Regions from separate parts of the Pantoea sp. NSTU24 genome, predicted to be linked through region 3. Evidence: predicted binding sites of a transcription regulator. Region 3 holds the regulator's gene; each other region holds the start of a gene.
The links. Region 3 encodes LexA, which represses DNA repair genes until DNA is damaged. Its sites were predicted from a motif close to TNCTGTATGTACATACAGNA; they were not measured.

Region 1: ACLHDD_RS05250 (metal-dependent hydrolase) is a predicted target of LexA. The motif match lies at 1,878-1,897, and genes of this name have one in related genera.
Region 2: dinG (ATP-dependent DNA helicase DinG) is a predicted target of LexA. The motif match lies at 6,494-6,513, and genes of this name have one in related genera.
Region 4: uvrB (excinuclease ABC subunit UvrB) is a predicted target of LexA. The motif match lies at 2,012-2,031, and genes of this name have one in related genera.

Annotation. Positions count from the first base shown of each region.
Region 1 is NZ_JBKIWZ010000001.1:1,061,445-1,069,159, reverse strand. Features, by position in the region: gene kduI (5-dehydro-4-deoxy-D-glucuronate isomerase) at 164-1,000, shown strand; gene kduD (2-dehydro-3-deoxy-D-gluconate 5-dehydrogenase KduD) at 1,018-1,779, shown strand; gene ACLHDD_RS05250 (metal-dependent hydrolase) at 1,920-2,510, shown strand; gene ACLHDD_RS05245 (L-cystine transporter) at 2,662-4,053, shown strand; gene ACLHDD_RS05240 (DUF6515 family protein) at 4,236-4,643, shown strand; gene osmE (osmotically-inducible lipoprotein OsmE) at 4,705-5,040, opposite strand; gene ACLHDD_RS05230 (multidrug effflux MFS transporter) at 5,324-6,526, shown strand; gene nadE (ammonia-dependent NAD(+) synthetase) at 6,644-7,468, shown strand; gene yddG (aromatic amino acid DMT transporter YddG) at 7,529-7,715, shown strand, end outside.
Region 2 is NZ_JBKIWZ010000001.1:667,985-675,699, forward strand. Features, by position in the region: gene ACLHDD_RS03325 (MFS transporter) at 1-199, opposite strand, end outside; gene osmF (glycine betaine ABC transporter substrate-binding protein OsmF) at 511-1,422, shown strand; gene ACLHDD_RS03335 (ABC transporter permease) at 1,426-2,601, shown strand; gene ACLHDD_RS03340 (ABC transporter ATP-binding protein) at 2,594-3,541, shown strand; gene ACLHDD_RS03345 (ABC transporter permease) at 3,529-4,260, shown strand; gene ACLHDD_RS03350 (MerR family transcriptional regulator) at 4,436-5,170, opposite strand; gene ACLHDD_RS03355 (helix-turn-helix domain-containing protein) at 5,320-5,883, shown strand; partial or broken gene ACLHDD_RS03360 (GNAT family N-acetyltransferase) at 5,880-6,402, shown strand; gene dinG (ATP-dependent DNA helicase DinG) at 6,542-7,715, shown strand, end outside.
Region 3 is NZ_JBKIWZ010000001.1:3,528,969-3,536,683, forward strand. Features, by position in the region: gene plsB (glycerol-3-phosphate 1-O-acyltransferase PlsB) at 1-427, opposite strand, end outside; gene ACLHDD_RS16735 (diacylglycerol kinase) at 556-924, shown strand; gene lexA (transcriptional repressor LexA) at 1,030-1,644, shown strand; gene dinF (MATE family efflux transporter DinF) at 1,745-3,067, shown strand; gene ACLHDD_RS16750 (CsbD family protein) at 3,228-3,440, shown strand; gene zur (zinc uptake transcriptional repressor Zur) at 3,494-4,015, opposite strand; gene ACLHDD_RS16760 (conjugal transfer protein TraF) at 4,464-5,714, shown strand; gene dusA (tRNA dihydrouridine(20/20a) synthase DusA) at 5,820-6,812, shown strand; gene pspG (envelope stress response protein PspG) at 6,992-7,258, shown strand; gene ACLHDD_RS16775 (quinone oxidoreductase) at 7,468-7,715, opposite strand, start outside.
Region 4 is NZ_JBKIWZ010000001.1:621,413-629,127, forward strand. Features, by position in the region: gene bioD (dethiobiotin synthase) at 1-369, shown strand, start outside; gene ACLHDD_RS03140 (ABC transporter ATP-binding protein) at 492-1,214, opposite strand; gene ACLHDD_RS03145 (hypothetical protein) at 1,336-1,602, shown strand; gene uvrB (excinuclease ABC subunit UvrB) at 2,108-4,129, shown strand; gene ACLHDD_RS03155 (gluconeogenesis factor YvcK family protein) at 4,135-5,037, opposite strand; molybdenum cofactor riboswitch at 5,242-5,375, shown strand; gene moaA (GTP 3',8-cyclase MoaA) at 5,362-6,351, shown strand; gene moaB (molybdenum cofactor biosynthesis protein B) at 6,366-6,881, shown strand; gene moaC (cyclic pyranopterin monophosphate synthase MoaC) at 6,893-7,378, shown strand; gene moaD (molybdopterin synthase sulfur carrier subunit) at 7,371-7,616, shown strand; gene moaE (molybdopterin synthase catalytic subunit MoaE) at 7,618-7,715, shown strand, end outside.

The DNA of each region.
Region 1 (7,715 bases), 2.5 Mb from region 3:
CCGCCTGTGCGGGCTATTTTTACCTGCTTTCTCCGCTTAATTGATCCACACCACAAAAAGTGAAACATCGTTTCATTTTATTTGAATTACCCATTCACTCTTCCTAAGATGCACTTATCACCCGTCCGGGGCATGCACACCCTGACCTGCAGAGAGGAGTGAGATGGAAATTCGTCAAGGCATTCACAGCGATCATGCTAAACAGCTCGACACCGAGGCGCTGCGGCGTGCGTTCCTGATTGAAAAAATATTCACGGCTGATGATTACACCCTGACCTATAGCCATATCGACCGCATCATTATTGGCGGCGTAATGCCGGTACACCGGCCGGTCACAATAGGCAATGAAATGGGAAAACAGCTCGGCGTCAGCTATTTTCTTGAGCGCCGTGAGCTGGGTGTGATTAACATCGGCGGAACCGGTCAGGCAGAGATTGACGGTAAAACCTGGACGATCGGTCACGAAGAGGCACTCTATATCGGCAAAGGCGCACGCCAGCTGCAGTTCCGCAGCCTGGATCCGGCACGGCCCGCCCGCTTCTATTTCAACAGCGCGCCCGCGCACTGCACTTTCCCGGACAGAAAAATCACGCTGTCTGAGGCAGCCAGCACTACGCTGGGAGCTGATGCCACCGCCAATCGCCGCACCATCCACAGGTTTATCGTGCCGGAGGTCCTGCCCACCTGCCAGCTCACCATGGGCCTGACCCGACTGGAGGAAGGCAGCCTGTGGAACACCATGCCCTGCCACACCCATGAACGCCGCATGGAAGTCTATTTCTACTTCGACCTGCCTGATGAGAGCGCGGTCTTCCACATGATGGGAGAACCGCAGCAAACCCGTCATCTGCTGGTGCATAACGAACAGGCGGTGATCTCACCCAGCTGGTCTGTTCATGCCGGGGTCGGCACGCAGAGTTACGCCTTTATCTGGGGCATGGTGGGCGAGAATCAGGTCTTTGATGATATGGACCCCGTCAACGTCAGCGCATTGCGCTGAGCAGAGGAGAATCACCTGTGATACTGAACAGTTTTGATTTAACCGGCAAAGTGGCCATCGTGACCGGTTGCAACACCGGTCTGGGCCAGGGGATGGCTCGCGGACTGGCGCAGGCGGGCTGCGACATTGTGGGCGTCAACCGTTCCGCGGCGGATGAAACGCAGCGTCAGGTTGAAGCGCTGGGCCGCCGTTTCTGGCCGATATCGGCCGACCTGGTGCGCAGCGAGGTGGCCACGATGGTCGTGCAACAGGCTGTCGCCGCTGCAGGCAGAATCGACATTCTGGTCAATAACGCCGGGATCATCCGCCGCGAAGATGCCCTTAACTTCAGCGTGCAGGACTGGGATGATGTCATGAACATCAACAGCAAGTCGGTGTTTTTCCTGGCGCAGCAGGCAGCGCGCCAGTTTATCGCGCAGGGCGGCGGCGGCAAAATTATCAATATCGCGTCGATGCTGTCGTTTCAGGGCGGCATCCGTGTGCCCTCTTATACCGCCTCGAAAAGTGCAGTGATGGGGCTCACCCGCCTGATGGCAAACGAGTGGGCGAAGCTTGGCATCAATGTCAATGCTATCGCACCAGGCTACATGGCGACCGATAACACTGAACAGCTGCGTAACGACGCGGTGCGCAGTGAAGAGATTCTGGGGCGGATTCCGGCAGGCCGCTGGGGCGCGCCCGAGGACATGATGGGCCCGGTGGTGTTTCTGGCTTCATCCGCGTCAGATTACGTCAACGGCTATACGCTGGCGGTTGATGGTGGCTGGCTGGCGCGTTAATGCATCTCGCGGACGGTATGTTATCGTTGTTCGCGCTGTTAAAAATATTCATGCTTCGTTACAGCGTCACATGTTCTCATTTACTGGACAAATCCCTATACTGGATGCATCGACAGCTTTCTTTGCAACCAGGTTCTATCATGACGGGCGAAGGCCACATCATTTTTGCCATTGCCAGCGCTATTTTCGCCAAGCGTGCTGAGCTGACACCCGTACTGGCGCAGGCCGACTGGTGGCATCTTGTTCCCTCAGCACTGCTGACCTGCCTGCTGCCTGACATTGATCACCCTAAATCTTTGCTGGGGCAGCGGCTGCGCTGGCTTTCTCATCCGATAGCGCGAGCGTTCGGACATCGGGGTTTTACCCATAGTCTGCTGGCGGTGGCCGCCGGGTTGTGGCTTTTTCAGATAAACCTGCCCCGGTCGTCACCGATACCGGCAGACGTGCTGCAGGGACTGACGCTGGGCTATCTCAGCCATATTGTCGCGGACATGCTGACGCCTGCCGGCGTGCCGCTGCTGTGGCCCTGCCGCTGGCGCTTCCGCCTGCCGATTCTGCGTAGTCAGAAAGGGAATCAGCTGGAGCGGGCACTGTGTCTGGGACTGGTAGGTTATGCGCTCTGGTTTCCGGTCGGGATGCCATCTTTTGGTACAAATGGCTGGCCGACTCAGCTGTTTGACACGTTGCAGAATGGCGTCGGTCGGCTACTTCCCACACATCATGCACAATAAAGCAGCATAAAACGCTATTCAGTTATAACCCATTCCATTTGGATATAAGGCACGCTCTCTGCCTGCTGTTACCATTCTTGCTGTCTTAATTCGTGATTAACATTATGCGGCCTTCCTGACCCGAAAGGCCGCATTACTCTGGAGTTTCAGTATGGACCTTCCTCTTACGCTTAATATCGTGGCCTTTGTAGTGCTGCTGGTATTACTCTCCCGCTTCAGCCGTCAGAACTGGAGCCTGTCGAAAAAAGTCCTGACCGGTCTGGTGATCGGCGTGCTGTTCGGCCTGGTGTTACAGCTGATCTACGGCGAAAACAGCGCAGTGGTTAAAGCGTCTATCAGCTGGTTCAACATCGTCGGCAATGGCTATGTTCAGCTGCTGCAGATGGTCGTGATGCCGCTGGTGTTCGTCTCTATTCTCAGTGCGGTGGCGCGTCTGCATAATGCGTCGTCGCTGGGAAAAATCAGCGTTCTGACGATCGGGGTTCTGCTGTTTACCACCGCCATCTCGGCGCTGGTCGGCGTCTTTGTTACCGGACTGTTTGGGCTGAGCGCGGAAGGTCTGGTTCAGGGTGTGCAGGAAACGGCACGTCTCAGTGCGATTCAGAGCAACTATGTCGGTAAGGTCGCCGATCTGACGGTGCCGCAGCTGGTACTCTCCTTTATCCCGAAAAATCCGTTCGCGGATCTGACCGGTGCGAATCCGACCTCGATTATCAGCGTAGTGATTTTTGCCGCCTTCCTAGGTGTGGCTGCTCTGCAGTTGCTGAAAGACGATGAGGTTAAAGGTCAGCGTGTGCTGGTGGCTATCGATACCCTGCAGTCATGGGTCATGAAGCTGGTGCGTTTAGTGATGAAGCTGACCCCTTACGGTGTGCTGGCGCTGATGACCAAAGTGGTCGCCGGTTCTAACCTGCAGGACATCATCAAGCTGGGGAGCTTTGTCGTCGCCTCTTACCTTGGTCTGGCCATTATGTTTGGTGTCCATGCCCTGCTGCTGTCAATCAACGGTATTAACCCGCTGCGCTTCTTCCGCAAAGTGTGGCCGGTGATCACCTTTGCCTTTACCAGCCGCTCCAGCGCCGCCAGTATTCCGCTGAGTGTGGAAACGCAGACCCGCCGTCTTGGCGTGCCAGAATCAATCGCCAGCTTCTCGGCTTCCTTTGGTGCCACTATCGGTCAGAACGGCTGTGCCGGTCTCTATCCGACCATGCTGGCAGTGATGGTGGCACCGACGGTCGGCATCAACCCGTTTGACCCGCTGTGGATTGCCACGCTGGTTGGTATGGTCACGCTAAGCTCAGCGGGCGTGGCGGGCGTCGGTGGAGGAGCAACCTTTGCGGCCCTGATTGTACTGCCTGCAATGGGCCTGCCGGTCACCCTGGTGGCGCTGCTCATTTCCATTGAGCCGCTGATTGATATGGGCCGGACGGCGCTGAACGTCAACGGCTCCATGACTGCAGGTTCCCTGACCAGCCGCTGGTTAGGCCTGACCGACAAGCGTGTGCTGAACAGTGACGATAGCGCAGAGCTGGCGCACCGCTGATTGCTTTACGCCTGGCGCGCCTGCGCCAGGCTCTTCTCCCTTCTCCATAATCCTCCCCGTTAATGGCGACGCCGTTAAGAAAGCGTTAAGCGTGGTAAACAGGCGAAAATTTGCCGCTTTTGTGCTTGTCTTTGCCTGTGAAAAAGCGAATTCTGCCTTCAGTCTTATGAGGAGAACACCCGATGAAAAAAGTTATCGCCTCGCTTCTGACGCTGACGCTGCTGACGCCTGCGCTGGCGCTGGCTCATCCCGGTGACTGGGGCCCGCCGGGCGACTGGGGACGCCATGGCGGACCCGGCCATCATTGGGGCGGGTCCGGTCCCCACTGGGGAGGGCCGGTGCGCTTCTTACCCGACGCCGCGACGGCGGTGCTGATTGGCGGGCTGACCTACTACCTGCTGAACGGCAGCTATTATCAGCGTCATGGCGACGAATATGTGGTGGTCGAGCCACCGGAGGAGTCGCGGGTCAGCAATGAGATGCGGGTGCTCGATTTTAATGGCAAACGCTTTTATGTACAGGCAGGTCACTACTATCAGCGGCAGATCGACGGTGACTATGTTGAGGTGCCGCGCCCGGCAGGATTGTAACGCGGCCCCAACGAAAAACGGCCCGTCATGATGACGGGCCGTTTGCTATTCAGGGGAAGGCTTACTGCTGAGCCTGCGGGTCAGTGTCATACTCCGCACAGCTCTGGAAACCGTAGTTCATCACACGGCCGGTATCGTTGTAGCTTACGAAGTAAGTCTGTGCTTTACCGTCGCGCTGGCCCAGAATATAGGTCTGGCAGGTGCCACGCGCGTGAACCATGGTGATTTCAGTCGATGGCGCACCGGCGATCTGACGAACCTGATCGCGGGTCATGCCCTTTTTAACATCCTTTACCACTGGCTTAGTCACGTAGCTTTCCGCACGATCGTAAGTCGTACAACCAGACAGTGCAGCCAGCGTCAGCGCCGCAGCGATACATCCCATCACTTTATTCATCTTGTTGTTCCTCATTGATTGTCCATGTGGAAACAAGCCTGGAACAGAAATGCTGATATATCAAGTTTATGAAGCACAATTCGTGGCAGCGTGACTGTCAGGATTCCGTAAAGAAAGCTGTGTTACTGTCAGCACGCACGTATACTTCCCGGCCATCGGGGCAGCCACCCGCCACCCTTTTTTGCGCGACGGTACGCCTCTCTTTCAACATGATGCGGCAAGCACCCGCTCCGCTGTTGTGCCCGATTTCTGTTTACGCCATCGCTGACAACGCTGAGGATCAATGACCCCTTTACACGCAAAACGTCTGGCCTATGCCATTACCCTCGGCCTGCTGGCCGCACTGGGCCCGCTCTGTATCGACCTCTATCTGCCGGCACTGCCGCAGCTGGCGCAGGATCTCCACACCGAAACCGCGACCGCGCAGCTGAGTCTGACCGCAGGTCTGCTGGGGCTGGGATTTGGCCAGCTGCTGTTTGGGCCGATGAGCGATAAGGCGGGCCGTCTGCGCCCGCTGACGCTCTCCCTGATTCTGTTGTTTATCGCTTCACTGGGCTGCGCGCTGGCGCAGGATATCCATCAGCTGCTGCTGGCGCGTTTGTTCCAGGGGTTAGCAGGCGCGGGCGGCGCAGTGCTCTCCAGAGCCATTGCCCGTGATATGTACAGCGGCCACGAGCTGACGCGCTTCTTCGCGCTGCTGATGCTGGTGAATGGCCTGACGCCGATCGGTGCACCCGTGCTGGGCGGCGCGCTGATGACGATTTTAGACTGGCGAGGCATTTTTATGGTGCTGGGCGGGATTGCCATCCTGCTGATTCTGCTGGCACGCTGGAAACTGCATGAAACCCTGCCTGAGGCGCGACGCAGTCAGGGATCGATCTTTTCCGCCTACGCAGCACTCGGTCAGGTTGTGACCCATCGTCCCTTTATGGGCTTCTGCCTGACTCAGGGCTTTATGATGTCCGGTATGTTCGCCTATATCGGCGCCTCGCCCTTTGTACTGCAGCAGCTCTATGGCCTCTCGCCGCAGGCGTTCAGCTTCTGCTTTGCGGCCAACGGCTTTGGTCTGGTCATTGCCTCCCAGACCAGTGCACGCCTCTGCCCGCTCTGGGGCGAATACCGGGTGCTGAAAGGCGGACTGACGCTGGCCTTTGTGGCCTCCGGCCTGCTGCTGCTGGCCGCACTGTGTCAGGCGCCGCTGCCGCTGCTACTGGTGGCGCTGTTCTTTTCCATCGCCAGTAACGGGGTGATCGCCACCACTGCTTCCTCGCTGGCAATGCAGAGTCAGGGGCATCGGGCGGGCAGCGCTTCCGCCGTGATTGGCGTGACCATGTTCACGCTGGGGGCGATTACCGTGCCGATCACCGGCATCGGCGGCACCTCGGTAGTGAGCATGTGTGCCACCCTCTTTGGCTGCTTTATGATGGCGATTCTGATGTTCAGCGTGCTGGCAAAAAAACCGCAGCCTTCACCGAAAACTCACTGATTTCGCACTGTTTAGCCGAAATCCGTTACCGCTTTGGCTTGTTGTTTTCGCCAAGGCACGTTAGCTTTACTAACACGTTCGCATCGAGCCGACAGCCACTGACCTGAGGAGAAGTTCATGTCACTGCAGCAGGAAATTATTGAAGCACTGGGTGTGAAACCCACTATCGACGCCAGCCAGGAAGTAAGGGTCAGCGTCGATTTCCTTAAAGCCTATCTGAAACGTCACAGCGGGCTGAAAACGCTGGTGCTGGGGATCAGCGGCGGTCAGGATTCGACGCTGGCGGGCAAGCTGGCGCAGACGGCGATCGCAGAACTGCGTCAGGAGAGCGGAGATAACGACTACACCTTCATTGCAGTGCGTCTGCCCTACGGCGTGCAGGCCGACGAGCAGGATTGCCAGGATGCGCTGGCCTTTATCCAGCCTGACCGTTCGCTGGTGGTCAACATCAAAGAGTCTGTACTGGCCAGCGAGCGCGCCCTGAAAGAGGCGGGCATTACTCTGTCTGATTTCATTCGCGGCAATGAAAAAGCGCGTGAGCGGATGAAAGCGCAATACAGCATCGCAGGCATGACCCGGGGCGTTGTGGTCGGTACCGACCACGCCGCCGAGGCGGTCACTGGCTTCTTTACCAAATATGGCGATGGCGGCACCGATATCAATCCCCTGTTCCGCCTGAATAAACGTCAGGGCAAGCAGCTGCTGAAACATCTGGGCTGCCCGGAACATCTCTACCTGAAGAAACCCACTGCCGACCTGGAAGATGATCGTCCCGGCCTGCAGGATGAGGTGGCGCTGGGTGTCACTTATGAGATGATCGATGACTACCTGGAAGGTAAAAGCATCGACCCGGAAAATGCCCGCATCATCGAGGGCTGGTATCTGAAAACCGAGCACAAACGTCGCCCGCCGATCACGGTATTCGACGACTTCTGGAAGTAATGCCCTGCCTCCTTTGCGCCAGCAGAGGAGGTTTTTTTCACTGACCCTGTTGATTGCTGCATGTCTGCCACCGTTTCGCGCGCGACCCTTGTCGGCCTTATCGCCATTCTGCTCTGGAGTACTACCGTTGGCCTGCTACGCAGCGTCAGCGAATCCTTTGGCGCCACCGGCGGCGCAGCACTGATCTATTCCACAACGGCGCTGCTGCTCTGTCTGACCCGTGGTCTGCCACGCCCCGGCACACTGC
Region 2 (7,715 bases), 2.9 Mb from region 3:
AGGCCAGCGCGCCCAGATCATAGGCATCAAGAAACACGCCTCCCAGCGCAATCGCGATTACGATGCGGGCGTTGTTGCGGGCACTGTCACCTCGGTTCACCAAACGGGAGACATCCGCCGCATTGCGGATCCACTGCGTTTCACCCGCAGGCGTACGGCCTGCGGTTGCCACATGGGCACAAGAGGTCAGGTCGGACATGATGATTTATATCTTTCATTGTTTATGACAGGTCTGGAAGGATAGCCGTTCAGACGTCCGGGCGTAAATTCATTTCAGCTATATGAAATAAGATTCTCATCTCAGATTACGTTCTGCGCAAAGAAAGTCAGCGGCATCGCTGCCATGCCAGGCTACGCTTTTAAGGCAGTGTATCGCCACGGCCTCGCCTGTCAGCCTGATGCTGCGCGGCAGGCGAGCAGTCAGCGCGCCAGAGCGCATCACACACTGTCAGGCATTGCATCCAGACAACGCGCAAAAACAACACGCGAAAACGCGATAAGGAAAAGGTCATGATCAGAACTCGGGGCTGGATCGGCGTCAGCGCTTTGCTGCTCAGCATAGGAATGGCACAGGCGGCAGATCCTGTACGGGTCGGCTCAAAAATTGACACTGAAGGGTCACTGCTGGGCAATGTCATCCTGCAGGTGCTGGAGAAGCATGGAGTCAAAACCGTCAATAAAATTCAGCTGGGAACAACGCAGGTGGTGCGCGGCGCCATCACAGCGGGTGAACTTGATATCTATCCTGAATATACCGGCAACGGCGCATTTTTCTTCAATGATGAGAAAGACAGCGCCTGGAAAAATGCCACCGCAGGCTATGAGAAAGTGAAGAAGCTCGACGCTGAGAAGAATCACCTGGTGTGGCTGACGCCCGCGCCAGCGAATAACACCTGGACCATCGCCGTGCGCAAAGATCTGGCGGAGAAAAATCAGCTCACCTCGCTGGCCGATCTCAGTGCCTGGCTGAAAAAAGGCGGCACCTTCAAGCTGGCGGCGTCGGCAGAATTTATCGAACGCAGCGATGCGCTACCCGCCTTTGAGAAAGCGTACGGTTTTAACCTGAAACAGGATCAGCTGCTGTCGCTGGCGGGCGGTGACACCGCCGTCACCATCAGCGCAGCGGCGCAGCAGACATCCGGTGTTAACGCGGCGATGGCCTACGGCACGGACGGTCCGGTGGCGGCGCTGGGCCTGCAGACGCTCAGCGATCCCAAAGGCGTTCAGCCCATCTATGCGCCGACACCGGTTATCCGTGAATCGGTCCTGAAAGCCTATCCCGGCATTGAGGCGTGGCTGAAGCCGGTGTTCAGCGCGCTGGACGAGAAGACGCTGCAACAGCTCAACGCAAAAATTGCGGTTGATGGTCAGGATGCCAGCAGTGTTGCGACCGAGTGGCTGCAGCAGCAGAAGCTGCTGTAATCCATGCCGATATCGCGGGAAGCGATAAGCCGTCCGGTGCAGCAGCCGGTGGCCTGGCTGCTGCTGACTCTGCTGAGCCTGGCGCTGCTTGTTCTGCCGTTTCTGAATTTTGCGCCGAACCGGCTGGTCGCGGGCGAACCACGGATGCTCTGGCAGATCCGCTATGCCGGACTGTTGCTGATGCCGCTGGTGGCGCTCTGGCTGCTGCTGTGGCGTCGGCCCGGCCGCCGCACGCTGATTCTGGCGCTGCTGACGGCGGAGCTGATGCTGGCGCTTATCCTCTGGCTGGGCGGTCATCAGGCGACGCTGCTGAGTCAGCAGGGCAGCCGTCTGGCGCGCACCAGCTTCGCCAGCGGCCTCTGGTGTAGCGCCGCTGTCATACTGCTGCTGATCACCGATTGGGTGCGGCAGCTGACCCATCACCGGCTGGCGCAGCTACTGCTTAACCTGCAGGTCTGGCTGCTGCCGCTGCTGCTGCTGCTCAGCGGGCAGCTGGACGATCTTTCGCTGCTGAAAGAGTATGCCAATCGTCAGGCCGTGTTTGATGCGGCGCTCAGTCGTCATCTCATTCTGCTGGCTGGAACGGTGCTGCCTGCGCTGATGATCGCGCTGCCGCTGGGCATGCTGCTGTTCCGGCGTCCGGGATGGCAGGGCAGCGTCTTCGGTGTGCTGAATGTGATTCAGACGGTCCCCTCCGTCGCCCTGTTTGGTCTGCTGATTGCGCCACTGGCCGGACTGGCTCAGCACCTTCCCTGGCTGGCCGCGTGGGGCATCAGCGGCATCGGCATGGCGCCGGCGCTGATCGCGCTGGTGCTCTACGCGCTGTTGCCGCTGGTGCGCAGCGTGGTCGTCGGCCTGCAGCAGGTGCCGCACCAGGTGCGCGAGAGTGCGCGTGGGATGGGGATGAGCGGCTGGCAACAGTTCTGGGCGGTGGATGTGCCGCTGGCGCTGCCGGTCTGGCTGGCGGGGCTGCGGGTGGTGGTGGTGCAGACGCTGGGGATGGCCGTGGTGGCGGCGCTGATTGGTGCGGGCGGCTTCGGCGCGATTATTTTTCAGGGACTGTTAAGCAGTGCACTTGATCTGGTGTTACTGGGGGTAATCCCGGTGATTGCGCTGGCGGTGACGATCGATGCGCTGTTCCGCCTGCTGATCTCACTGCTGGAGAGAAAAGATGATTGAATTTGATGGTGTGTCTCGTGCGTTCAACGGCAAAGCGGCGGTGAAAGATCTGTCGTTGCAGATAGCCGCTGGCGAATTCTGCGTGCTGCTTGGCACCTCGGGTTCCGGCAAATCCACCACCCTGAAGATGATTAACCGACTGGTGGAGTTTGACAGCGGGGATATCCGCTTTGCCGGTGAGTCGATTCGTCAGCTTGATGCCCGTGCACTGCGTCGCCGTACAGGCTACGCCATCCAGTCAATCGGTCTTTTTCCGCACTGGACGGTGCGGAAAAATATCGCCACGGTGCCGGTTCTGCTGGGCTGGCCGGACACGCAGGTTGATGAGCGCATTGCGGCGCTACTGGCCCTGCTGAATCTCGACGCGCAGCTGCTTGAACGCTATCCGCATCAGCTCTCCGGCGGGCAACAGCAGCGGGTTGGCGTGGCGCGCGCGCTGGCAGCAAATCCGGAAGTCCTGCTGATGGATGAGCCGTTTGGGGCGCTCGATCCGGTTACGCGCGGTATGCTGCAGCAGGAGATGCTGCGTATTCACCGGCTCTCGGGCCGCACGATTGTACTGGTTACCCATGATATCGACGAGGCACTGACGCTGGCCGACCGTCTGGTATTGATGGATAACGGCGAGATCGTTCAGCAGGGCAGGCCGGTGGAGCTGCTGATGCAGCCAAAAAATGCGTTTGTGCGCGACTTCTTTGGCCGGAGTGAAATCGGGGTGAGGCTGCTGTCGCTGGAGCAGGTGAGCCAGGCCGTGCGACGCGGCGAGTGGCTGGCGGGTGACCCGATCAACGCCGGGCTGACACTGCGGGAGGCCCTTTCTCAGTTTATCGCCCGGCGAACCGACAAACTGCCGGTAGTCGATGCGCAGCAGAAACCGCTGGGCGTGCTCCATTTCAGTGACCTGCTGCAACGGCGCGAGACAGCCCCGTGCGCAGGTTAAAGGATCCACTACTGTGGCTGGTGCTGTTCTATGTCGCACTGCTGAGCCTGATGCCATGGAGCGGGCCACTGTTTCACCACTGGTTTCCCGACCTGGCGCGGCCGCTCTATCAGCAGGAGAGCTTCTGGCAGCTCACCCTGGCGCATCTGTTTCTGGTGATCGCCGCCAGCCTGCTGGCGATAGTGACAGGTGTCGGCAGCGGCATACTGGTAACGCGACGGGCGGGGCGCGCCTTCAGGCCGCTGGCAGAAACAATTGTGGCCGCCGGACAGACGATCCCGCCGGTAGCGGTGCTGGCGATAGCGGTACCGGTGATGGGCTTTGGCGCATGGCCTGCGGTGGTGGCACTCCTGCTTTATGGCCTGCTGCCGATTTTACAGGGAACGCTGGCGGGTATCGACAGTGTTCCTGAAAGCAGCCGGGAGATCGCGACAGGGGTCGGCATGACGCCCTGGCAGCAGCTGTGGCAGGTTGAGCTGGCGCTGGCTGCGCCGGTTATCATCGCTGGCATCCGCACATCAGTCATCATTAACATCGGGACTGCGGCCATCGCTTCAACGGTGGGGGCGAAAAGTCTCGGCTCACCGGTGATTATTGGTTTAAGCGGGTTCAACACAGCCTATGTGATTCAGGGGGCGTTACTGGTGGCGCTGCTGGCTATCGTCAGCGATCGGCTGTTTGAACGCCTGCAACGCTGGCTTAGCGTGAGTGAACGATAAGAGAGTATCCCACCAGCATCAGACCGCTGGTGCCGCCGACAGCCATGATAAAAAACAGCGTGGCGAAAAAGGCTTTTTTGACATTCATGGGTAAAACCTGAGCTTGTTAACAGTAAGGCGGGGATAATAGCGCGCGCAAGGCAGCAGGCAAAGCGCCCGGCGTGCGTTTTTGTTATCAGGCAGGTTCGTGCAGGCGTACGGAATAACCCTGTTCCTGCCAGTGGGTCAGCTGCTCCTGCTGGCGGCGGGTCAGTTTTTTACCGGTAAAGACAAACATATTCATGCCGGGAAAGAGTTCAGGACGCGGTACATCCAGCGGCTCAGCCAGCACATCGATCCGCCAGCCATGCTGAGACAGACGCCACCCTTCCAGCCAGATGCGGGTGCGATCTTCAATACCCCAGCCGATAATCAGCGCATCTTTGCCTGACTTTTTCCGGCTGCCGGTCAGGCAGAAGGCCACATAGTCAATCAGCAATCCATCCAGCAGACTGCACATGGTGCGGGCAGTATTCTGGTCCAGGCTCAGCTTCTGACGCACAGGCATAAAAACGTGATCGATTAGCGCATCAATCGGGTGTTCGCGGCCAATTGCCGCAATTTTATTGCGAAGTTTAGCAGGCCTGACGTGACGCAGGACGCTGATAAGCTCATCCTGTAATGTCGTCCAGCCATCATGCGTATCGACATCACCCCCTTCCAGCAGTGCCTTAACCTTTCCGACCGGCACGCCGCTTTCAATCCAGCGCATGATCTCTTCAATGCGCTGAACATCTTCTTCATCAAACTGACGATGTCCGCCTTCGGTCCGTTGCGGCTTCAGTAAGCCATAACGTCGCTGCCAGGCGCGTAAAGTGACTGGGTTTATGCCACAGCGCTCGGCGACGTCACCGATACTGTATAAGGTCATAAAATCCTCTTTCGATTGGTCTGAGTGCAATTACCATAACGAAGCAATTTAAGTTGTACAATACATTTCGCTATGTACAACTTGACTGATACGGCATTTTCAGGCTACATCTCAAATATGAGAAAATTTCCCACATTTGAGAAATGCCCATGTCCGAGCTGAATACAGAGCAGCGCCTGGCAGTAAGACTGTCAGAATTACGATTGCAACGTGGCTGGTCATTAGATGATCTTGCTGTCGCCACGGGCATCAGCCGTGCGTCATTATCGCGCATTGAGAGAAGCGAGACCAGCCCCACGGCGGCACTGCTTAATCGTCTGTGCGCGGCTTATGGACTCACCATGTCACGCCTGCTGAGCGAAGTTGAAGAGGACTCCGCTCTGCTGGTCAGAGCGGATCAGCAGCCGGTGTGGCAGGACACCGCCAGCGGATTTATCCGCCGTAATGTTTCACCACCCGCTCTTCATTTCAGGTGTGAAGTGGTAGAGGGCAAGTTACAGCCTGGCGCGCGCATCGATTATGATATCCCTCCCGTCCAGGGACTGGAGCAGCATATCTGGTTGCAGGCGGGCGGCCTGACCATCATGATGGGGATGCAGCACTGGACATTACAACCCGGTGATTGCCTGCGCTTTCATCTGACGGGAAAATCTGCATTTGAGGCGCACCTGACCGACGGTGCCCGCTATCTGCTGGTGGTGGCAAAACCATGATCTATACCTCCCTGAGCGCCATTGAGGCGCAGCACCAGCTGGACGCACTGAGTATGCTGTTACAGGACTGCGTGGCGGAGGGCGCCAGCGTGGGTTTTACGGACGCCGCCGATCGTGAAGCCATCAGGCACTTCTGGCAGCAGCGTATCCCCGGCCTGGCCGCGGGTGACTGTCAGTTATTCATTGCCCGTCAGCAGGAGGCGCTCGTGGGCACGGTGATGCTAAATCGCAGTGCCATGCCAAATGGCCGTCACCGGGCGGAGATCAGCAAACTGCTGGTGCATCCTCAGGCACGGCGTCTGGGCATTGGCCGGACGCTGATGCAGCGTGCCGAACAGCAGGCGCGCGCAGAGGGCAAATCGCTGCTGGTGCTGGATACCCGCAGCGGCGACATTGCCACCAGCCTCTACCGTTCGCTGGGCTGGCAGGTGGCAGGTGGCAGGATTGATTCCATTTTATGCGGAATCCATCGCTGGCGTGCTGGACGCCACCACGCTGATGTACAAAGTGCTGGCGTAATGCGTAACAGAATGGCTCTGCTGCTTCCTGACGCCACGGATATTACCGATGCCGGATGAAAAATCTGGCCTGAAAGCTGACGCCGCCAGGATACTGTGTAAAAATACAGGCCATTTTTTCCAGTGTGGTAACGCTTATCATGGCCCTGACAGCCGCAATAAAAAGCCAGATAGCGGAGTGGTATAAAGCCCTTCAGCAGCAGGTGCCTGACTTCATTCCGCGCGCGCCGCAGCGGCAGATGATTGCCGAAGTGGCAAAATGTCTGTCAGGTGATGACACGCGCCATCTGGCGGTTGAAGCGCCGACCGGCGTGGGAAAAACCCTTTCTTATCTGATTCCGGGCATTGCGGCCAGCCGCGCGCAGGAGAAGCAGCTGGTCATCAGCACCGCGAACGTGGCGCTGCAGGACCAGATTTTTACCAAAGATCTGCCACTGCTGAAAAAAATCATTCCCGACCTGACCTTTACCGCCGCCTTCGGGCGCCGGCGCTACGTCTGCCCGCGTAATCTGGCTGCACTGACGGCAGATGATGACCAGCAGGGTGATTTGCTGCTCTGGCTGGACGATGAGGCCGTCAGCAGCACCAAAGAGGAGCAGACCCAGTGTGGCCGGCTGCAGAAATCGCTGGACCGCTATCAGTGGGATGGTTTGCGCGATCACAGTGACGAGAACGTCAGCGACAGCCTGTGGCAACGGCTCTCGACCGACAAAGCGAGCTGCCTGGGTTCACACTGCCGCTGGTATCGTGAATGCCCGTTTTTCGTGGCGCGGCGCGAAATAGAACAGGTGGATGTGGTCGTAGCGAACCATGCGCTGGTGATGGCGGCGATGGAGAACGAGTCAGTGCTGCCACCTGCTAAGAATCTGATGCTGGTGCTGGATGAAGGGCATCATCTGCCCGAGGTGGCACGCGATGCGCTGGAGATGAGCGCTGATATCACGCCCGGCTGGAGCAGCCTGCAGCTCGACCTCTTCGTCAAACTGGTGGAGGGCATCATGACGCAGATGCGGCCCAAATCGCCTCCGCCGCTGGCTAACCCGGAGCGGCTGAAAGCCCATTGCGATGAGCTGCGCGAACTGATGACGCTCACCGCCCAGGCACTGAACCCGTTGCTGCCGCCGCATAACCAGCCGGGAGAGTTTCGCTTCGTGCTGGGTGCGCTGCCGCAGGAGCTGCTCGATCTCTGCGCCCGGCTGTTCAAACTCAGCGACGCGCTGCGTGGCCTGAGCGAAGGGCTGATCAACGCGCTGAGCGAGCAGACAGGTAAGGTGGATGTGGTGCGACTGCATCGCAATCTGCTGCAGCTTAACC
Region 3 (7,715 bases):
GTGTCGCTTCTCCCTGAACTTCACGCCCTGGTGCGCGGCCAAACATCACGGTGACCGGCAGCATCTGAATATCCAGCGTGGGATTGTTTCGATGCAGATCGAGATAGTCGTGAAAGATTTTCACGGATTCGACGCTGGGCACAAAATAGGGGAAGACGCGCGGGCCATCGTGAATAAAGACGTGACGCGGCAGCAGCGAACCGTCAATCTCCAGCGGAGAGAGCGGATCGGGCAGATGGTGTCGCAGACACTGGGCGCGCAAAGTGAGTAAGTCGGCCTTCGAATCGTAAGGCAAAACATACATAATAGGCCGGGTCGGATCCAGGCCATGTTCTGAAACGGGATCGGCCGGAATGGCCTTACTTTTTACCAAAAACGACAGTGGTAAATTAAGCAGTTTGTAATAAAGTTTACGCCAACCTGACATAGACAACATGAAGCCTCTTGTTAGCAAAGCGCCGCAAGCATACCAGAAAGCGCAGCGAAGATCTGTGGTGGTGCTAATTGCACGCAGCCCAGACATTGACGTCAATACGATGAAAGGGTTCCCCCATCATGGCAAATAATGCCACCGGACTTATCAGAATAGTTAAAGCCGCAGGTTACTCATGGCAGGGGCTGCGTGCCGCCTGGCAGCATGAAGCGGCATTTCGTCAGGAAGCGCTGGCCGCGCTGGTTGCCATCGTCATCGCCTGCTGGCTGGATGTGGATGTGGTTTCCCGTATCCTTATGATTGGATCGGTGGTGCTGGTAGTGATTGTTGAAATCCTTAACAGCGCGATTGAATCCGTGGTGGATCGCATTGGTCAGGAGCATCATCCCCTGGCTGGTCGGGCGAAAGATATGGGATCGGCCGCGGTGCTAATCACCATTCTGCTGGCTCTGTTTGTCTGGATCGCGCTGCTCTGGTCACATTTGCGATAAGCGTTCCATATCGCGTCGGAAGCCGCGTTTTGCGGGACAATCGGTTTCCATTTCGCCAATACCTGTATATACTCACAGCGACTGTATAAACAACCAGGGGGCGGGATGAAAGCATTAACCAGCAGGCAGCAGCAGGTCTATGACCTGATTCGCGACCATATTACTTCAACAGGCATGCCGCCTACGCGTGCCGAGATTGCCGCGCAGCTGGGATTCCGTTCGCCGAACGCGGCAGAAGAGCATCTGAAAGCGCTGGCGCGTAAAGGCGTCATCGAGATCGTGTCCGGTGCCTCGCGCGGCATCCGTCTGCTGATGGAAGAAGAAGCCTCTGAAGGCTTACCGCTGATTGGCCGGGTCGCTGCCGGTGAGCCAATCATGGCGCAGGAACATATCGAAACCCACTACAAGGTGGATCCGGGCCTGTTTAAGCCGTCGGCTGACTTCCTGCTGCGCGTCAGCGGAATGTCGATGAAAGATATCGGGATTATGGATGGCGATCTGCTCGCCGTGCATAAAACCCAGGATGTGCGTAACGGACAGGTCGTGGTGGCGCGCATTGATGATGAAGTCACAGTGAAACGCTGGAAAAAGCAGGGGGCTATTGTCCATCTGCTGCCTGAAAACAGTGAGTTTGACCCGATTGTGGTTGATACCCGTGCGCAGTCGCTGACTATTGAAGGTCTGGCAGTGGGTGTCGTTCGCAACGGCGAGTGGCTCTGATTTTTCTGCCCGCGTGCATTCGCCCTCTCTGATGCTATTCTGTCTGCCCTAATTTTGTCGCGGCCCTGTTTGCGCAGCGACACTGAGCACGGAACGGCGAATGCGCTTTATTACGTCAACCGATAAAAATCTCTGGCGGCTTGCGCTGCCGATGATCCTGTCAAATATCACCGTACCCTTACTGGGTGTGGTCGATACCGCTGTTATTGGTCATCTCGACAGCCCTGTCTATCTTGGTGGGGTCGCGGTCGGGACCACTGTCACCAGTTTTCTCTTTATGCTGCTGCTTTTTCTGCGGATGAGCACCACGGGCCTTACGGCCCAGGCGCTGGGTGCGGGCGACAAAACGGCGCTGGCGCGGGCGCTGGTCCAGCCACTGATTATTGCGCTGCTGGCAGGGGTGCTGTTTATCGCCTTACGCTATCCGGTTATCCAGCTGGCGACACAGCTGGTCGGCGGCAGTCCCGACGTCCTGGCGCAGGCGGCACGGTTTATTCAGATCCGCTGGCTCAGTGCGCCAGCTACGCTGGCAAACCTGGTGATTCTGGGCTGGCTGCTGGGCGTGCAGTATGCACGCGCGCCGGTGATCCTGCTGGTGGTAGGGAATCTGGTCAATATCGTGCTCGATCTCTGGCTGGTCATGGGGCTGCACTGGGGTGTTGCGGGTGCGGCCACCGCCACGGCGCTGGCCGAATATATTACGCTGGGCGTTGGCAGCATCATGGTCTGGCGGGTACTGAAACTGCACGGCATCACGCCAGCCCTGCTGAAACAGAGCTGGCGCGGTGACAGTGCCCGGCTGCTGCGCCTCAACCGGGATATCATGCTGCGCTCCCTGATGCTGCAGCTCTGTTTCGCGTCGCTGACCGTGCTGGGCGCACGACTCGGCCCCGACGTGGTCGCGGTTAACGCCGTTTTACTGATGTTCATTACCTTCACCGCTTACGCACTGGATGGTTTCGCCTATGCGGTAGAGGCGTTTGCCGGTGAGGCGCATGGCGCAAAAGATGGCAGTAAACTGCTGCGTGTCTGGCATTCCGCCTGTCGTCAGGCGGTGGCCGTCGCGCTGTTCTTCTCGCTGGTCTATGCGATCGCTGGCCCGCAGATCGTGACGCTGCTGACCTCGCTGACGTCGCTGCAACAGACCGCCGACCGCTATCTGGTCTGGCAGGTCATCATGCCGCTGGCGGGCGTCTGGTGTTACCTGCTGGATGGCATGTTTATTGGCGCAACCCGTGGTCGCGAGATGCGCAACAGCATGGTGATGGCTGCCGTAGGCTATTTCCTGACGCTGCTGAGCGTACCGCTGCTGGGCAACCATGGGCTATGGCTGGCGGTAACCGTTTTTCTGGCGCTGCGCGGCCTGACGCTCTGGCTCATCTGGCGGCGGCACTGGCGTCACAACAGCTGGTTTGAGGCCTGATTCCGCCGGGCTCGCAGGTGGATACAGATTATTCTGTATTGTTCTGTCTTATGGGATAAAGCGACTACAATTAACTTTACAGGGCGCAGTTAAGTAGCGCTTTGTATCGAGGTTATGATGAGTAGCCAGATAATTAAACCCCGAGGATTGGAGGTCTGCCATGAACAAAGATGAAGCGAGCGGCAACTGGAAGCAGTTCAAAGGCAAGATGAAAGAGAAATGGGGCAAGCTGACCGACGACGATATGCAGGTGATCGAAGGTAAACGCGACCAGCTGGTAGGTAAAATTCAGGAGCGTTACGGCTATGCGAAAGATGAAGCAGAGCGTGAAGTAACGGCCTGGGAAACGCACAATAAAGATTACCGCTGGTAACCGAACCTCTGTTCCGGTGAGCCCTCACCGGAACTCTCTTCAGGCCCTGACGCCTATCCCCGTTTTCCCCGCTTTTTTCCCTCATCCTGATGGTCATGTTCGCAGCTTTCATGATGCGTACAGGCTGCCACTTCCGCACAGTTTTCGCACAATCCATGTGCTTCGATCACGCTATGGCGCAGAGCAAACTGCGCTTCGCCCGCCAGCGTCGCGATAATAGTTTCCACGCCCTGCGCCTGTTTTTCTGTGACGGCGGCACAGCGGTCGCAGACCAGCATCACCGAGGTATGCGCCGGTGCTTCAAAATGGTGACACATTACGTAGCTATTGTTGGACTCCACCCGGTGGATAAAGCCCTGCTCCAGCAGGAAATCGAGCGCACGATAAACCGTAGGCGGTTTGGCCTGAGGTTCACTGACCCGCAGCTGGTCCAGCAGGTCGTAGGCACTGATGGAGCCGGGCTGTTCGGCCATTAGTCGCAGCACTTCAGCACGCTGCGAGGTCAGACGCACACCACGCTGCAGGCACATTTTTTCGGCCTGAGTCAAAATTTGCTGCGTCGTCATGGTTGTCATGAAAGTTCTCCGCTGGATAAGTGATGTTATTTTATCACAATTGGCGGCGAGGTGCTGAAGTGCCTTCTGCCTGCAAAAACAGCATTAATTGCCTGTTAAAACAGCATGTTCAGCGTTTCAGCCCACGTTTTTAACCTTACTGACGATAAATCAGATCCATTCTGAATCAACCGGAAGAGAATTTTATTGGCATTTTGCTTTGCATCTCACGGAGTTAAGAAGTAATGTTCAGAAAGACTTAAGCAATGTCTGGTATTTTTTGAAACCCCCCGACTTAGTTTGAACAATCACAACATGTTTTTGGTTGGAAAATGTCCAATCCCTTGAATTAAGGCACTGTTTCCTTTGAATTCACAGCAACGACGCGTTAGCCAGCATTCACAATACGGCTAACAAATTATTCAGTCATTGAATGTATTAATGACAATTTTCAGGTGATGGCAGGCAAATGGTGAAAAAATCCGCTCAACGTCCGGCGCTAAAGTACTCCGCTGCGGCGACCGCGCTTTTCCTTTCTTCTTCCGCCATGGCGGCAGGGACCTGGTACGATGCACGTAATGACGCCATGGGTGGCACCGGCGTCGCTTCTTCTCTCTATGGCTCCGCCGTGCTGGCTAACCCGGCACTGATGACGCGTGCCAGACCCGACGATAACGTCAGCATTATTTTTCCGTCAGCCGGTATTCAGGTCACTGACAAGGATGACCTGATTAACAAGGTCGATGATATTACCGCGACAGTAGATCGTTACCGCTCAGTGCTGGGTAACTTTACGCCCGCAGACTATTTACGGGGCTATCCTGAACTGCGCGCGGCCTCGGGCGATGTGGCCAACAGGCTGAGCGATTTGCGCGGCGATAAGGCCAACGGTTCGGCGGGTGTCGCCGTTGCCGTGACGGTTCCGAATGAGACGCTACCTTTCGCCTTTATTACCAAAGCCTACGGAACCGCGCACGTTCGCGCTAACGTGGTGCAGGGTGATATCGACTATCTGCGCGGCGTGGCCAACGGCACGATACTGCCGCGTCCGGGTGACCAGAACAACCTTCGCTCCAGCGCCAATGGCTTAGCGGCCCTCGTCACCGATTATGGCGTGGCGGTCGCGCATGAGTTCACCATCGCCGGTCAGCCGGTGTCGGTGGGCGTTACGCCGAAAGTGCAGAAAACCTGGCTCTACAACTACACCGCCAGCATCTATGACTACGACAAGAACGACATCAACAACAGTCAGTATCGCAGCACGGATACCGGGTTTAACGTCGATGCCGGTCTGGCGACGACCTTTGCGGAGAACTGGACGCTGGGCGTCACCGGTCAGAACCTGGTGTCGCGCGATCTGCAGACCCGCGAAGTCAATGGGTATCGCGATACCTATCAGATTCGCCCGCTGGTCACTACCGGCCTGGCCTGGGATAAAGGTCCGTTCACCGTGACGGGCGATGTGGATCTGACGGAGACCAGACGCTTCAAAAGTCAGGGAAACAGCCAGTATGTGGCTGCAGGCGCAGAATATCGCGTACTCGACTGGCTGCAGCTGCGTGCCGGTTATCGTGCGGACATGCGGTCCAACGACGAGAATGTCGCGACCGCCGGTTTTGGTCTCTCGCCGTTTAACAACGCCGTCCATCTGGATCTGGCGGGTTCGGTGGGCGCGAACAACACCTGGGGCGCAATGGCGCAGCTGGGCTTCAACTTCTAAGCACGTTATTCAGGCAGTCCGGGCGGGGCGATGCACTATCGGCCCGCCTTGTGTTATCCTTGCACAGAATTCCATCACCCTTAATTACCGGATTGCCTGTACTTCATGCCTGAATTTTCTTCGCAACGCTTCTCTGTCGCGCCTATGCTCGACTGGACCGATCGCCACTGTCGCTATTTTCACCGTCAGCTGACGGCGGATACGCTGCTCTACACCGAAATGGTCACCACCGGCGCCATCATTCATGGCAAAGGGGATTACCTGGCTTATAGCGAGGCCGAGCATCCGGTCGCATTGCAGCTGGGCGGCAGCGATCCGGCGGCGCTGACGCACTGTGCGAAGCTGGCCGAACAGCGCGGCTACGATCAAGTGAACCTGAACGTTGGGTGTCCTTCTGACCGGGTACAGAATGGCCGTTTCGGTGCCTGTCTGATGGCCGAGGCGACTCTGGTCGCCGATGCGGTCAAAGCGATGCGCGATGTGGTATCGATCCCGGTCACCGTCAAAACCCGGATTGGTATTGATGAGCTGGACAGCTATGCGTTCCTGACCGATTTCATTGGCACGGTCGCGGGGCGCGGCGAGTGCGACACCTTTATTATTCATGCGCGTAAAGCCTGGCTCTCCGGCCTCAGCCCTAAAGAGAACCGCGAGATCCCACCGCTGGATTACCCGCGCGTCTGGCAGCTGAAACGCGATTTCCCGCATCTGACTATTGCCCTGAATGGCGGCGTGAAAACGCTGGAAGAGGCGCAGAACCATCTGCAGCACCTTGATGGCGTGATGATGGGCCGTGAAGCCTATCAGAACCCCGGTATTCTGGCGCAGGTCGACCAGACCTTATTTGGCCGTCAGCATCCGGCGGTAAACCCGGTTGAGGTGGTGCGCGCCATGTACCCTTATATCGAAGCGGAGCTGGCAAAGGGCACCTATCTCGGTCACATTACCCGCCACATGCTGGGGCTGTTCCAGGGCATTCCTGGCGCGCGCCAGTGGCGTCGCCACCTGAGCGAAAATGCCCACAAGCCGGGCGCAGATGTGCGCGTGCTGGACGCGGCACTGTCGCTGGTCGCTGACAGAATTCCGCAGGAAGCCTGATCCCACCTCCGGAACATTGAAAACCAGCCTTCAGGCTGGTTTTTTTTACACCAAAATCTGGTTTTTCTCACCAGGCAAGAGACGCGTCGTTCTCTTTTAGTTTTTTAAAAACAGCAGGTTATCTGTTGGCATGCTTTTTGTAACAACTATAACAACTGTTATAAAAATGGAGCGCTGACGTGGAAATTTTATTCGTAGTGGGTTTTTTTCTGATGCTACTGCTGACCGGCGTTTCACTGCTGGGCGTGCTGGCGGCACTGGTAGTGGCAACCATCGTGATGTTCGTCGGAGGACTCTTCGCTCTTGTTATCAAAGTGTTACCGTGGCTGGTCCTGGCGGTGATCGCCGTCTGGCTGCATCGGGCTTTTTCTGGCGACAACGACGCACGAGCCCGCTGCAGACTGTGTCGTAAGATCAACAGGTTAGACCGAAAAAGCTGGCGTTAAATGCGGTGACGATCACAGAGTGAGAGATTGTTTAATGCGGATCTGCAATTAAACATATTTTTTACTTATGTTTTCTGGCAGGATGGGTGTCGTCAATTCGATGTGCCATCGAACCGACATAAATTCATCGCCGCTGTCCCTACACCAGCGCGAACAAAAATAAAAAAAGAAGAGGGCTTCCTGCGGGAAGCCCTTTTTGTTGTTGACGCTTACGGAATTAACAGGCAGGAGCCCTGTGTGGCGCGGCTTTCCAGCATCTGGTGTGCCCTGCTGGCCTCTTTAAGCGCAAACATCTGCTGCGCAGGGACGTCCACCCGAATCGCACCGCTGGCCAGCAGCGAGAACAGTTCTGCGCTGGCAGTTTCCAGCTCCTGACGGTTGGTGATGTAGCCAAACAGCGAAGGGCGCGTCACAAACAGCGACCCTTTCTTATTCAGGATGCTGAGATCAACACCGG
Region 4 (7,715 bases), 2.9 Mb from region 3:
CTGGCGGCGCTGGAGCCGCTGGCGGACTGGATTCTGGTGGAGGGCGCGGGTGGCTGGTACACACCGCTGTCCGAAACGCACACCTATGCGGACTGGGTGGTCAGCGAACAGCTGCCGGTGATTCTGGTGGTGGGAATTAAGCTGGGCTGCATTAACCACGCCCTGCTCACCGCCGAGGCGATACGGGCGCGCGGCCTGCCGCTGGTGGGCTGGATCGCCAACACCGTCGAGCCGCCGGGCAAACGCTATCAGGAATATCTCAGCAGCCTGAAGCAGCGACTGCCTGCGCCCTGTCTGGGCACCATTCCGTATCTCACCGATGCGGCGCAGCAGGCATCCTGTGGACACTACCTGACGCTGCCGGCGTAAAAAAACTGGCCACACAGGCTTTTGCTCAATCAGTCTGAGCCTGTGCAATGCTCACCAGCCTGAACGTCAGGTTGTTGCGCGCTGCCTATAATCCTGACGCCTGCCGTGACAGGGACTCAGCGTCAGGCCACGGTCAGCCATTTATCGACGGTATGGTCGTCAAGCTGCGCCATGCTGCCCTGCGCCACGTTGCGGCCACGGTGCAGCAGCAAAAAGTAGTCAGCCACCCGGCGGATCAGTGACAGACGCTGCTCCAGCAGCAGGATAGTCAGCCCATAGTCGAGGTTAAGCCGGCGGATCAGGTTGCCCATCTCCTCTTCCAGCCACGGCGACATGCCGTCGGTCGGCTCATCCAGAATCAGCAGCTTTGGCTGCAACACCAGCGCCCGCGCCAGGGCCAGTTGCTGCTGTTGATCGATGGGCAGATCGCCACTGCGTTGCTGGCGCAGTGAATAGAGCGCAGGAAAAAGGTCGAAAACCATTTCAGGGATAGCGCGATGGCGTTCCTGCTGACTGGCACCCGCCAGCAAGGCAATCAGGAGGTTATCTTCCACGCTCATCTGGGTAAAAATATGACGCCCCTGCGGGACATAGCCGATGCCCATCTGCGCCCGCTGTTCAGCAGGTTGCAGCAGCAGATCTTCCGGCGGTGAGCCATCCTCTTTCCAGGAGATGGAGCCGCTGTTAATCGGCAGCCTGCCCATGATGCAGTTCACCAGCGTGGTCTTGCCCATGCCAGGCCGACCCAGAATGCCGGTGCAGGTGCCAGGCGACAGATCCAGGTCCACATCCCACAGAATATGGTTCTGACCGTAAAATTGGTTGACCGAACGTAAACTCAGCATCTGACACTCTCCTTCCCGATCATTAGCCTGATTGCTTCCGCTCTCTGTCGTCTGGCAACCCAGTCATTAGCAACGGTCGTCTTGCCATTGCCGCTTCGCGCGCACAGGTTCCGGTGACGCGATGAGATACTGCAATTACCAGGCCAGATCTGAAAATGGCCCTGTTTTGCGGCAGCGGCGGCCTGCTTCAGAGAAGAAAGGTGAGAAAAACTTATCAATTTCCCACGGCAACCACGCGCCTGCACTTTTGCAGTGCTGCGAAGCACTGTTTCTGGTGCAGGCGGGCGGTGAAGAAGCAGGACATCCGATTAAGAATCTTAGTGGATTGGCGAAATTTTGCGTGACGGGCCAGGCGACAGCGCAAAATTGCAGAATTATCCGTCACTGACCCGCGCGAAATTTAACGCAAAAAAAATTATTTTCGGGGCCGCGGGCGGGCAGGGAAAAATTATACACAGCTGATGGCGGCGGGGCTGCCGTCACTTATCCACCATTCCTGTGGATAACCTTGTGCATTAGGTCATGAAAACCAGTTGGAAGCGAGGAAATACGGGGCCTGGTAACATAATGATGAGAATCTGGCCTCATAGCCTTAAGCTAATAAAATCAATTATTTATCAAAAAACAAGCCTGAGAATTCTCTGTCAGGTAACCAGACTGTAATTTTATGACGCTCTATTGACAAATGTTAAATCCGATCCTCACCTGGGGATAACCTTGCGCAACAAACTTTGCATCGTGTCAGCGTCTTTGCCGGGGCGGCGATGATCGCGCCTTTCGCCTCCACATTGCACCATTACTGTTTTTATATCCAGTATTTTTTTCTGGCAAAATCACCATAGCAGAGTAAAATAAGTGCCTGCCCGCCGATTTCTCCAGCAGGAACTGCATTCATGAGTAAAGCCTTTAAATTAAACTCCGCCTTTAAACCTTCGGGCGATCAGCCTGAGGCGATCCGTCGCCTGGAAGAGGGGCTGGAGGATGGACTGGCCCATCAGACGCTGCTGGGGGTGACCGGTTCCGGTAAGACCTTCACCGTCGCCAACGTGATTGCCGACCTTAATCGTCCGACCATGGTGCTGGCGCCGAACAAGACGCTGGCGGCCCAGCTCTACGGCGAGATGAAAGAGTTTTTCCCGGATAACGCCGTGGAGTTTTTCGTTTCCTACTACGACTATTATCAGCCGGAAGCTTACGTGCCCAGCTCCGATACCTTCATCGAAAAAGATGCGTCGGTGAACGAACACATCGAGCAGATGCGTCTCTCGGCAACCAAGGCGCTGCTGGAGCGGCGCGATGTCATCGTGGTGGCCTCGGTTTCGGCGATTTATGGTCTGGGCGATCCCGATCTCTATCTGAAAATGATGCTGCACCTGACCCGTGGCATGATCATCGATCAGCGCAGCATCCTGCGTCGCCTCTCCGAGCTGCAGTACACCCGCAACGACCAGGCATTCCAGCGCGGTACTTTCCGGGTGCGCGGCGAGGTGATCGACATTTTCCCGGCGGAATCGGACGATATCGCCCTGCGGGTCGAGCTGTTCGACGAAGAGGTGGAGCGGCTGTCACTGTTTGACCCGTTGACCGGCCAGGTTGATTCGGTGGTGCCGCGCTTCACGATCTACCCCAAAACGCACTATGTGACGCCGCGCGAACGCATCCTGCAGGCGATGGAGGAGATCAAAGTGGAGCTGGCGGACCGCCGCCGGGTGCTGCTGGAGAACAACAAACTGCTGGAAGAGCAGCGCATTACCCAGCGAACCCAGTTTGACCTGGAGATGATGAGTGAGCTGGGGTACTGCTCGGGCATCGAAAACTATTCGCGCTACCTGTCCGCGCGCGGACCGGGTGAAGCGCCGCCGACGCTGTTTGACTACCTGCCCGCCGATGGCCTGCTGGTGGTGGATGAGTCCCACGTCACGATCCCGCAGATTGGCGGCATGTATAAAGGCGACCGGGCGCGTAAAGAGACGCTGGTGGAATATGGTTTCCGCCTGCCGTCGGCGCTCGATAACCGTCCGATGAAGTTTGAAGAGTTTGAGGCGCTGGCCCCGCAGACCATCTATGTCTCGGCGACGCCGGGCAAATATGAGCTGGAGAAATCGGGCAACGAGGTGGTGGATCAGGTGGTACGTCCGACCGGCCTGCTGGATCCGATTATCGAAGTGCGTCCGGTGGGCACGCAGGTCGACGATCTGCTGTCAGAGATCCGTCAGCGCGTCGCGATCAACGAGCGTATTCTGGTGACGGTGCTGACCAAACGCATGGCGGAAGATCTCACCGAATATTTGACTGAGCACGGCGAGAAGGTGCGCTATCTGCACTCGGATATCGACACCGTTGAGCGTATGGAGATTATCCGCGACCTGCGTCTGGGGGAGTTTGATGTGCTGGTGGGCATCAACTTACTGCGTGAGGGGCTGGATATGCCGGAGGTGTCGCTGGTGGCGATTCTGGATGCGGACAAAGAGGGCTTCCTGCGCTCTGAACGCTCGCTGATCCAGACCATTGGTCGTGCGGCGCGAAACGTCAACGGCAAGGCGATTCTCTACGGCGATAAAATCACGCCATCGATGGCGCGTGCCATCGAAGAAACTGAACGCCGCCGTGAGAAGCAGCAACTGCACAACGAGAAGAATGGCATCGTACCGCAGGGCCTGAACAAGAAGATCACCGATATTCTGGAACTCGGCAACAACGTGGTGAAAACACGCGGCAAAGCCAAGCCGGCCCGTCCTGGCGAAGCACAGGCGCAGGCCGATCTGCTGACGTTAACGCCGCAGGCGTTGCAGAAGAAGATCCACGAACTGGAAGGGCAGATGCAGCAGCATGCGCAGAACCTGGAGTTCGAGCAGGCGGCCAGCGTGCGCGATCAGCTGCATGAGCTGCGCACGCTGTTTATTGCGGCCTCGTAACGCGGTTAAACGCCCTGAATGGCGTGTTCCAGCGCCACCCGTAACAGCTGGCGGTCGTGACGATAGCGGATGTCGGCGGCCTCCAGCGGTTCACGAACAATCAGGCGGTTCTCAATGCCATGGGTCGCTACCGCGGGACCGACTACCACGGCATCAATCACCCGCTTGCCGATATAACGCTCCATCATCTGCAGCTTATCGGCGACCGTCAGGCTGGCGGCGGCCGGGCTCAGTTCACGGCCCAGATTGCCGATAAATACCATGGTCGCAGGCGTGCGACGCAGCGCCTGTGCCATCTCCTCCATCAGCAGGATCGGCATCAGGCTGGTGTAAAAGCTGCCAGGCCCGATGAGTATCAGATCTGCCTCAGCGATGGCCTGCAGCGCCTCGCGAGTGGGCTGCACATTGGGATGCAGCATCAGCTCCTGCGGCGGCTGCTTCATCTCGTCGATCGCGGTTTCGCCGTAAACCATGTTGCCTTCGGCGTCCATCGCCACCAGGTCCACAGGCTGCTCGGACATCGGGATTAAAAAGGCATCCACCTTCAGCAGATTGCGGATAATGTTTATCGCTTCCAGCGGACGCACGCTCAGCTGATCCAGCGCCCGCAGCATCAGGTTGCCGAGGTTATGTCCGGCCAGTTCGCCATTGCCGGAGAAACGGTATTCAAACATCGCCGACGCGACGCTGGGCTCGGCAATCAGCTGATTAAGACAGTTGCGCATGTCGCCCCAGGCGATACCGCCTTCGGAGCGGCGAATACGGCCGGTTGACCCGCCGTTATCGGTGGTGGTGACGATCCCGGTCAGACGCGAGCCCAGCGGGGAGAGGGCAGACATGACGCGGCCTAAACCGTGCCCGCCACCCAGTGCCACAACGCGATCAAGATCGGCCAGTGTGCGATTCATACTTCTCCTTAAAATCCGTTCGCGTGGCGAGGCTCTAATCGCTAAGCCCGCGTGGATGACTTGCGTCAAAATCTGGCGGTTATTTTAACGTATCCTGTCGCGAAAATGCGGTGAAAATTCGGTATGTATAAGATTATATAGCGAAAACAGCACATGGAAGAGTGGCGTAAATCACGCTACCATCATGGTTACCGCGCTGATCAACGGGTCAGCGTACACTCAAGCCTGAATGCCTACGTCTGCGGATAGGGGGTTCAGGCCGTAGCCTCTGAGCTGCCAGGGTGCAGGAAGAAATGACTGCATCTCCCAATCTGGAAAGGTGTTCTGGTGTCACAATTTACTGATGCATACGCGCGTAAGTTCTATTACCTGCGCCTGTCGGTCACGGATGTCTGTAATTTCCGCTGTACCTACTGTCTTCCTGACGGCTACAAACCGCAGGGAATTCGTAACAAAAGCTTTCTCTCATTAGATGAAATCCGTCGCGTCACGCGCGCTTTTGCCGCCGCCGGGACGGAAAAAGTGCGGCTGACCGGTGGCGAACCGTCGCTGCGCCGCGACTTCACCGATATCATTGCGGCCGTTCGTGAAAACGCCGCGATTCGTCAGATTGCGGTGACCACCAACGGTTACCGGCTGGCGCGTGATGTGAAGCAGTGGCGCGAGGCGGGGCTCACCGCGCTCAACGTCAGTGTCGACAGCCTGGATGCCCGTCAGTTTCACGCCATCACCGGTCAGGATAAATTCCATCAGGTGATGAGCGGCATCGATGCGGCGCTGGACGCCGGCTTCCGCCAGGTCAAAGTCAACAGCGTGCTGATGCGCGACCTTAACAGCCGTAATCTTGCCACCTTTCTGGCGTGGATCCGCACCCGACCGATCCAGCTGCGCTTTATCGAACTGATGGAGACCGGCGACGGCGGCACGCTGTTCCGCGATCAGCACGTTTCCGGCACTGTGATCCGCGATCAGCTGATCGCTCAGGGCTGGCAGCGTCGCGAAAGCGGGCGCAGTGATGGCCCGGCGCAGGTCTTTTATCATCCCGACTATGTCGGCGAAATTGGCCTGATTATGCCTTACGCCAAAGATTTCTGTGCCAGCTGTAATCGCCTGCGTGTGTCAGCGCAGGGCAATCTGCACCTTTGCCTGTTTGGCGACGGCGGCGTGCCGCTGCGCGATCTGCTGGCATCGGACGATCAGCAGGCTGAACTGCAGGCGCGGATTGCCAGCAGCCTGGGGCAGAAAAAGCAGACGCATTTCCTGCATCAGGGCAACACCGGCATCACACAGAATCTCTCTTACATTGGTGGCTAATTTCAGGAGGAAGTATGGGTAAATCCGCCAGCGAATTTCAGGCCGTGCAGATTGCGGTGATGACGGTCTCCGATCGTCGCGATGCCACTAACGATACCTCCGGCGACTATCTGCGCGCCGCCGCTGCGGAAGCGGGCCATGACGTGGTCGATCACGCCATCGTGCCGGAAAATCTTTATCGTATTCGCGCCACGGTGTCGCGCTGGATCGCCAGTGACGATGTGCAGGTGGTGATCATCAATGGCGGAACCGGCTTTAACCTGAAAAACAGTACGCCGGAAGCGCTGCTGCCACTGTTTGATCGCGAAATTGAGGGGTTTGGCGAGCTGTTCCGGATGATCTCCTATGAGGAGATCGGGGGTTCGACGCTGCAGTCGCGTGCCGTTGCCGGTCTGGCTAACGGGACGCTGATTCTGGCCGTGCCAGGCTCCACCAGCGCCTGCCGCACCGCCTGGGAGCGGATTATCGCGGATCAGCTCGACGCGCGGACCGCGCCCTGCAATTTTGTCTCACATCTGAAGAATCGATAAGAACGGAACGTATGTCTCAACTCACACACATTAACGCGGCGGGCGAAGCGCACATGGTGGATGTCTCCGCCAAAGCGGACACCGTGCGCGAAGCCCGGGCCGAAGTACGGGTGCTGATGCAGCCGGAGACGCTGCAGATGATTATGGAAGGCAGTCACCACAAAGGGGATGTCTTTGCTACTGCGCGCATTGCCGGTATCCAGGCCGCAAAACGCACCTGGGAGCTGATCCCGCTCTGTCACCCACTGATGCTGAGCAAGGTGGAAGTTAATCTGGAGGCGGAACCGGCACACAGCCGGGTGCGCATCACTTCCCTCTGCCGTCTGACCGGCAAGACCGGCGTGGAAATGGAAGCGCTGACGGCCGCCTCGGTGGCCGCGCTGACCATCTACGACATGTGCAAAGCGGTGCAGAAGGACATCGTCATCGACCAGCTGCGTCTGATTAGTAAAAGCGGCGGCAAGAGTGGCGATTTTCAGGCGGTGACGCATGATTAACGTGCTGTTTTTTGCCCAGGTGCGCGAACTGACCGGCACGGCGTCGCTTGAGGTGGCTGCGGACTATCCGGATGTGGCCTCGCTGCGCGCTGCGCTGGCCGATCGGGATGACCGCTGGGCGCTGGCGCTGGCGTCGGGCAAGCTGCTGGCTGCCGTGAATCAGACGCTGGTGCCGATGAGCCATCCTCTGCATGACGGGGATGAAGTCGCCTTTTTCCCGCCTGTGACCGGAGGCTGAGATGGAAACGCAGATTCGGGTTGGCCCTGCGCCTTTCGATATGGCGGAGGCCTACCGCTGGCTGGCGGCCTGTGATGAGGATGGGGCGGTTGTGACCTT